DNA from 2 places in the Actinoplanes sp. NPDC023936 genome. Region 2 is predicted to be linked to the other one. Evidence: riboswitches for the same ligand, from Rfam matches in the RefSeq annotation. Region 2 holds a riboswitch; the other holds the start of a gene.
The links. Region 2 has a riboswitch for cyclic di-GMP ahead of AB0F72_RS11750 (hypothetical protein). Riboswitches for the same ligand answer to the same signal wherever they lie in the genome.
Positions count from the first base shown of each region.

Region 1: linked by a shared signal. The riboswitch ahead of AB0F72_RS01540 (Calx-beta domain-containing protein) and the one ahead of AB0F72_RS11750 (hypothetical protein) in region 2 are both predicted to bind cyclic di-GMP.

Region 1 is NZ_JBEZZR010000001.1:339,738-343,943, forward strand. It holds gene AB0F72_RS01525 (ABC transporter permease) at 1-234, shown strand, start outside; gene AB0F72_RS01530 (sensor histidine kinase) at 231-1,493, shown strand; gene AB0F72_RS01535 (response regulator transcription factor) at 1,490-2,149, shown strand; cyclic di-GMP riboswitch class I at 2,459-2,538, shown strand; gene AB0F72_RS01540 (Calx-beta domain-containing protein) at 2,553-4,206, shown strand, end outside.
Region 2 is NZ_JBEZZR010000006.1:309,114-313,319, reverse strand. It holds gene AB0F72_RS11755 (DUF5305 family protein) at 1-903, opposite strand, end outside; gene AB0F72_RS11750 (hypothetical protein) at 1,011-1,442, opposite strand; cyclic di-GMP riboswitch class I at 1,470-1,544, opposite strand; gene AB0F72_RS11745 (ribonuclease domain-containing protein) at 2,065-2,484, opposite strand; gene AB0F72_RS11740 (hypothetical protein) at 2,595-4,206, opposite strand, start outside.

The DNA of each region.
Region 1 (4,206 bases), on a different contig from region 2:
TTCATCCAGCCGATGAGCCAGCTCCCGGACTGGCTGATCACGGTCGCGTCGATCTTCCCGGTGCGGTGGATGGCGCAGGGCTTCCGGTACGTGTTCCTCCCCGCGTCCGCCGAGAGCCAGGAGCTGAACGGGTCGTGGGAGCTCGGCAGGGTGGCGTTGGTTCTCGGAGTGTGGTGTGTGGTCGGATTGGTGCTGTGCCTGATGACCTTCCGGTGGAACAACAACGAGAAATGAGTTCCCCGGAAGCAGTCCCTCTGGAAGCAGTCCCCGTCGCAGGCGGTTCGGCCCCCGCCACCTGGCTCTGGGATCTCTATTTCGCGGTGATCGCGGCTGCTGTGGCGGTCGCGATCGTCATCGTGGACGGGTTCTCGTCGCTGGAGCGGGGTGTGGCACTGACCGCCCTCGCCGTGATGGTCCTGCTGCACGTGGTGATCGGCCGGCCGCTGACCCTCCGGGACCGCCCGGACAACACCAGCCGGATCGTCCTGCTCGTGCAGCTCACGCTCTTCGCGATCGCCATCTTCGCGGTGCCGCTGACCACCTGGCTGATGTTCGCGGTCATCCCACTGATCTTCCAGATGGTCACGGTACGGCTGGCCATCGTCCTGATCGTGGTGATAAACCTGGTCCCGCCGGTGGCCGACCTGTTCAACGACCCGGAGGGCAGCGTCGGGCTCGACCTGGTGATCGCGGCGATCTCCACCGGCGCCGGCATCTGCATGGGCCTCTGGATCGTGCGGGCGCTGGCACAGAGCGACGAGCGGGCCGCCCTCATCGTCCAGCTGGAGGCGAGCCGGGCCGAGCTGGAGGCGAGCCGGGCGGAGCTGGCACGGCTCTCCCACGAGGCCGGGGCGGCGGCCGAGCGCAACCGGCTGGCCGGCGAGATCCACGACACCCTCGCCCAGGGCTTCACCAGCATCATCACGCTGGTCCAGGCCGCCGACCCCCAGCTCGCCGACGAGCGCCTCGCGCTTGCCGTGCGTACCGCACGGGAAAACCTGGCCGAGTCGCGGGCACTCATCGCGGCTCTCTCACCCGCCGCGTTGGCTTCCGCTTCACTTCCCGAGGCGGTACGCCGTCAAGCCGCCCGATTCAGCGAAGAGTCGGGTGTGCCGTCCACGGTCCGGGTGACAGGCGAGCCTCGGGACCTGCCGACCCGGGTGGAGGTGGTCCTGCTGCGCGCCACGCAGGAGGCTCTGGCGAACGTGCGCCGGCATGCCGGGGCGACCGAGGTCGGTGTGGTGCTCGCCTATGCGGCGTCGAGTGTGCGGCTGGTCGTGCGGGACGATGGGCGTGGCTTCGACCCGGCCGGAGCCCTACCGGGCGGGGTTGGCAGTGCCGGCGGGGTCGGCGGTGCCGGCGGGGGTGGGTTCGGGATTTCCAATATCCGGGCGCGAGCCGCTCAGGTCGGCGGCCAGGTGGCCGTGCTCAGCGGCCACACGGGTGAGCCGGGTGCCGGTGGCACGACTATCGAAGTGGAGATTCCCGCGTGATCCGGATCCTGCTCGTCGACGACCACCCCGTGGTGCGGATGGGGCTGCGCGGCATGCTCGACGCCGAACCCGACCTGACCGTGATCGGTGAGGCGTCGTCCGGCAGCGAAGGGGTGGCTCTGGCGCTGGCCGAGCGCCCCGACATCGTGCTGATGGACCTGCGGATGCCGGACGGTGACGGGGTGGAGGCGACCGCGCGGATCCTGGCTGGGGCACCGCGGGCTGCTGATGCTGGGGGTGCTGCTTCTGGGGTGGGCGCGCCCGTGCGGGTCATGGTGCTGACCACCTACGAGTCGGACCGGGACATTCTGCGGGCCATCGAGGCCGGCGCGTCCGGGTACCTGCTCAAGGACGCGACGCCGGCCGAGCTGGCGGAGGCGGTCCGGGCAGCGGCGCGGGGTGAGACGGTGCTGGCGCCGAGCGTCGCGTCGACGCTGGTGCGCCAGGTCCGTACCCCGGCGCCTCCGGCTCTTTCCGCCCGGGAGACCGAGGTGCTGAAGCAGGTGGCGGCCGGGCTCACCAACGCCGAGATCGGCAAGCGGCTGTTCATCTCCGAGGCGACAGTGAAGACGCATTTGCTGCGGGTCTTCAACAAGCTGGGGGTGGCGGACCGGACGGCGGCGGTGACCACCGCGATGCGCCACGGCTTGCTCTGAGCCGATTTCCAGCTCTGAGCCGATTTCCTACTCTGGGCCGATTTCTTACTCTGGGCCGATTTCCTGCTCTGGGCCGGCTTCTTACTCTGAGCCGGCTCTTTCTCCTGTCCCCCAGGGGACAGCTGTGCTACTTGAGGGCGATTCGACTCAAAAAGCCGTTCTGCCGGTAAGGGGACGATAGGCCGGTTAGATTACGGAAGGCGCGACCTCTTGCTGGACCACGATTCAGTCCTGTCGATGATCCAGCATTGCGCTGCTCGAACCGGTTCCCCGGTGCCTGAGCGGCCCTCCGACGGCCGGCAGGCGCGGTACCCGAACAGGCAAACCCGTCGCGAGGCGGGGACGCAAAGCCAGGGGCCTCCCCGAACGGAGGTAGCCCAGCCGCCGAAGGAGAAAGAAACACATGCGCTATCCACAAGCCCATGCGGCCAAGAGCGGCTCGATTCCGTTCGCGCTGCGTGGCCCGAAGTCCATGCGAACGGCCCTCTCGGTCGCCGTTGCGGCGGCGATTGGCCTTGTCCCGACGGTCATGGTCACCTCCCCGGCGTACGCAGACCCCGGCGACATCAGCGTCGCGGCCGTCAGCGTGACCGAGGGCGGCGAACTCAGCTTCCGGTTCGTCCGGACCGGAGGCGCCGAAATCCCGGCCGCCTCCTACTCGCTCGCGGTCACGCCCAAGGAAGAGTCAGAAACCAACTACACACCGAGGGCCGGGTCGGACTACGTAAGCTCGCCGTCGCCCACCACGATCAGCTTCCCGGCGGCCTCGACCGCCAACGTCACGCGGACCGTGGTGGTCCGAACCGTTGACGACGCGCTCTTCGAAGGCGCCTTGCCGGAGCAGATCACCCTCACCGCCACGCCGACGGGCGGCACGACGGGTGATCCCATCCCAGTGGTCGGATCGATCAACGACAACGACGACGCTCCGGGATACACGATCACCACGAACAGCCCGGTCACCGAGGCCAACGGCGCCAAGGCGACCGTCACGGCCAGACTCGACGCGCCGTCCGGCCTGCCGGTGGCGGTCACGCTGACCACCACGAACGGTACCGCCATCGCGGGTGCGGACTTCACCGCTCCGGTCGACGACGGCGACACGCTGGAGGTGGTCGAGAATCGGATCGTCATCGATGCCGGTAAGACGTCGGCTACCAAGGACATCGCGATCGGCAAGGACGACACCCGCGACTCGGCCGAGGCGGAGAACTTCACGGTGAACGCCACCGCCACCAACACGGCGGCTCCGGCCAACACCTCGACTCAGGTGACCATCAACGACATCGACCCGCTTCCCAAGGTCACCGTGGACGACTCCGTCCTGGACTCCGGTGATGAGGGCGGAAGCTTCGAGCTGCCGCTCACCCTGGACCGGCGGTCCGACAAGGCGGTCACGGTTCGCTGGGACGCCACGCCTCCCTCTGAGAAGGTGGAGGAACACGAGGCTGCCACGCAGGGAACCGACTTCGCCTACCCGGCTTCGACCCAGCGGACGGTCACGATCGCGGCCGGCACGCTGGAGCAGGCCGCGACCATCTCCCTCACCGACGACTCGCTGAACGAGGCGACCGAGGACTTCGGCATTCAGCTCGCGAACCCGACCAACTCCGAGCTCGGCACCCCTTCCAAGATCGATGTCTCGATCGAGGACGACGACGCCACGCAGCCCGAGGTCAGCATCGACACCGGCTCGCTCACCGTCGACGAGGGCAATTCCGGGCGCGCCAGCCGGACCATCACCGCGAAGCTGGACGCTGCCTCCGGCCGTACCGTCCGGGTCGGTTGGACAGCCGCCGCCGCGGGCACCGACATCACCGACGCCACGCCGTACAAGGACTTCACGCCGAAGACCGGCACGCTGACCTTCCCGGCCGGCACGACCACGCAGACCTTCCAGGTCGACGTCACCGGCGATGTCATCGACGAGGGCGACGGCGAGGCCTTCCAGGTCAGCTTCGACGACGCGGTCGGCGCCACCACCGCCGGCCCGGCCGAGATCTCCATCCGGGACGACGACGACCGGCCGCGTGTCACGTTCGACGACGCCGCGCTGC
Region 2 (4,206 bases):
GAGATCGAGGGATACGGTCCCGGTGAAGCGCTGTGCGGAGAATTCCTTGGGCTGAGCCAATCGAACAGTCGAATGCCAGCCGGTCTGAGACGAGAGCCGGGCACTGACTTCCACCGTGCCGGGGCGCCCGAGATACTGCATCCGCAGGACGACGAACTTGGCGAGATTCCGGTAGATCGGGTCCGGGGAGTACGCGGTGGTGCCGTCGTAGGCGGCGCTACGCGGCACGTCCGCCGAGTAGGAGAACGTCATCGACTCCCCGGCCCGCACGGAGGAATCGGTCGTTTGCGTCGCCGGCTTCATCCAGCCGAGCACGCCGGACACCAGCGCGCAGGCGGCCAGCACGACGGAGAGCACGGCGAGGGCCCGGATCACCGGGTGGAGTCGTCTGACCGCCTTGGCGACGGTCATCGTCACCGCCCAGGAGCCGCCTTGGCCAGACATGCTCTTCGTCCTCTTCTTCTGCCGGCCGCGCGGGATGTCCCGGCGGGATCTCACCGCGGCTGCCCGGGCGCCGACGATCAGGAATCCGAACATCCCGAGCGCGGTCGGGCTGAGCAGAGGCTTCAGCCAGAATCCGCCATTGGGGACGTGCAGCACCGCGCGGCCGATGAGCTCGTTCGCGGTAGGTTCGATCGCGTCGACCGCGGGATTGTTGTCTCCTTGCAAGACATAGCCGGTGAGGGCGTCGCCGCCGATGATGCGGTGGAGTGTCTCTATGCCTCCGAACCCATGGTATGCGGCGATCTGCCCGACTTCGTAGGAATCGAACTTGATCAGAAAGACCAGATCATCGGCGTAATAGGTGGGATTCATGCTGACGCCGTGCGTGATGACGTAGGAGAGGCGATGGGTGCTGACCGCCCACGCGCCAATGGCCGCCATCACGAGGATGGCGGCCATGGCGATACGTCGGAACCTCGGGATGGCTACTCCGCGATGTGACGACTCACAGCTGTGGTAGCAGCCATGGTGTCACCTCGGGAGGAGCGTTCGAGGCGCTTCTAGGATCAGGCGCCGGGGGCAACCTTGAGGTCGAGATCGGTCACCGCGGTCAGGTAGTCGGTGGCAGGGGTGGCGACCGTGCAGTTCCAGACCGTGCCCGTGGTGCTCCAGGCGCAGGTGAGGGCGGAGGTCGAGACCGGCGTGTTGCCGGCGTTCGTGCCCTTCAGCGTTCCGGTGATCACCGACGTGGTGGTGTTCAGGGTCGTGCCGTTGGTGCCAGCGATGTCGATCTTGGCGCCGGTGACCCGGTTGCCGTTCGTGCCGTCGTAAACCAGGGCGGCCGAGTTGAGAATCGCGCCCTCCACCGTCATGGTGGTCGTGCCGCCACCGACGATCTTGGTGAAGTTGCCGGCGTTGGTGACACCGGAGGCGGTGAAGGCGGTGCTTCCGGCCGCGACGACACCGGCGACGGCGATTCCACCAAGAAGCTGCATCATGTTGCGCATAAGAAGGTTCTCCCCAAGGTCGGTAGCCCAGCCAGCCTCATGGGCTCTGTGGCTTTGCGTCCCCGGCTTGCGCCGGGTTTGCTCTTGTCGGCCGAGCGGGTTGCTCGATCTCGCTTACGCCAGGTTGTTCGGTCGTGGGCCCGGCGGGCTAAGCGTTAGCAGCCACTTTTCCGGCGTCTTTTTCGAGGTTTTCGCGCCTGAGTGCAGCTCGGGTGCTAAGGGGGCGCGGGGCCGTTCTTGGCGGGGGGAGAAACGGTGCGCGGAGGCCGTCTCGGGATGAACGCCACCTGGGCGGTGCGGCGCACGAAACGGCAGTGTGCGTGGATGCGAGCGCACCGAAGCGGGCGATGGCGGAGGTGAGGGCGCACCGAAGCGGTGCGTGTGCTTGCATCCCTGCCCCAGCGTGGACGAGAGCGCGCAATAACGTTGCGTGTGCCCTCGTCTGCGCTGGGCGGGAAGAGCGTGTGGCCTCGTCCGTGCTGGGCGGGAGAGCGTGTGGCCTCGTCCGCGCTGGGCGGGAGGAGCGTGCGGCCTCGCCCGGCCTTGAACTTGGGGCTGGTTGCCACGCGGGTCGGTGCCCATGAGCGGAACCATGGGCGTACCCGGGAAGGGGTTAAAGCTTGTAGAACGTCACGTAGTGGTCCGGCGTGAAGTAGGCGACGCGGGTGCTGCGGTTGACCACGATGCGGTAGGCGTCGCGGGAGGCGCCCCGGGCCCGGGAGTAGACGTCGTATTCGCCGTAGGAGGCGGACGGGAGCTGGCCCTCGCGGTTGTAGAACGTGCCGCCGGTGTAGTTGTAGTTGCCGTACGGCCAGGCGTACCAGCCGGCGCTTGTCGGCCAGCCGAGGGACTTCCAGCCGTTGTACGCGGTGCGCGCGGCCGAACAGCGGCTGATCGTGCAGCTGTTGTGAACCGCCGCCTGCGCCGCGTCGGTAGTGGTCGGGGCTACGACGGCGGGCGCCACCAGCGCCGTGCCGGAGAGGGCGAAGACCAGAGCGAGGCCGGAGAGCAGCCGGCCGATTCGAGTGATCATGATCGGACTCCGATGCCGTGGAGGAATACCCGGACATCGATAATCGTCACCGCCTGGGCGGTGTGGCGGTACCTCCTGATCCGATCATTTCACCGGAGTTGGGTAACGCTTCACGCTCCGCCGAGACCGTTCACCCAGTTGACGTACTCGTCCTGCTGGCTCTGTGAGCCGCGCTGCGGGGGAGGCCCGCTGATCGACGTCGGCTCCACCACCGGCGGGCGCGCGGCCGAGGGGGTGATGCGCGGGTGCTCGGCGGTGTCAATTCCGGTCCGGGGACCCGGGTTGCCGGTGGTGAAACCGTCGAACGAGGCGGCTGGGGAAGCCGGTGGGTTCTCCGGGGCCGAGCGGCGGGCGCGCCAGCCGCGGCGCGGACCGGGTGCGGCCTCCTGCTGGCCGGAGAAGCGGGCCGGGGCGTCCTGGCCGGAGAACTGCGCGGGGGCGTCCTGCCGGCCGGAGAAGTGGGGTGCCGGAGCGGCGGACTGCGGGCCGGCGAAGCGCGGCGCGGCGCTATGGGGGGCGGTGCTGTGCGGGGCGGTGCTGTGCGGGGCGGCGCTGTGGGGCGCGGCGCTGTGCGGGGCGGCGCTGTGCGGGGCGGCGCTGTGCGGGGCGGCGCTGTGCGGCGTGGGGGCGGGGGCGGCGAAGCGGGGCGCGGCGTCCTGCGGGCCCGGGCCGGAGAAGCGGCCGGTGGACTGGGGCGGCTGGCCGAACGGCGTGCCCGTACCCGAATTGAAGGGTGAGTTGGGCGCGGTGGCCGGAGCCTGGTTGGCCAGGTCGGCGAGGGGGTGCGGGCGGTCGGCGACGGTGAGGACGCCGGTGTCCGAGGGGTGGAGGTGCGGGTCAGGGCGCTGCGCGGCGGCGGCCGCCGCGGCCGCGATGGCGGACGGGCCGGGTGCGGAGGGGGCGGCCTGGTCGCGCCGGGGTAGTGGGGCGGAGACCTGGTCACCGGCGCTGTTCGGCGCGGTGTTGCTCGGAGCGGCATTGCTCAGAGTGGCATTGCTCGGAGTGGCATTGCTCGGAGTGGCATTGCCGGCAGCGGCGTTGCCCGGGGTGGCGTTGCCGGCAGCGGCGTTGCTCTGGGTGGCGCCGGCCGGGGTGGCGCCGTTCGCGGGGGCGCCGGCGGCCGTCGACGGCTCCGCGTCGTGCGCCCGCTCCGGCGCGCCTCGGATGATCACGGCCAGCACCGAGCCGAGGACGCCGGCGCCGGCGGCGAACATCGCCGACCAGTACGGGCTGAAGGTGAAGCCGGTGCTCTCGCCGGGGCCGGCGATCAGGTAGGCGACGGTGAGCAGCGCCGGCCCGGCCAGGCCGGTGAGCGCCACCGCGAAGGTCGGCATCCGGCGGCCACGCGCCATCAGGCCGAGGAGCAGGCCGGAGAAGAGCGCGAGCAGCGGCATCGTGACGAACGGGGTCCGGTCGTTGACCACGGCCGGGAGGAAGTCGCCCTCCAGCACGCCGAGGCGGACCGGGGCCGGGGTCTTGCCGGGAAGCAGTGTCGGGACGACCGCGGCGAGGCCGATCACCCACACGAGCACGGTCAGGGCCGCGATGTTCCACCGGACGACCGCCCGCGCGGCGGCGGCCCAGGCGGCGAAGACGCCGATCGCGACGCCGAGGCCGGCGCACACGCCGATCACGAAGACCGGGTTCACGCCGGCGACCTGGGCGGAGCGGGCCGGCTGCATGGTCAGCGGCAGCACCACGAGCGCGCCGAGGCCGGACGCG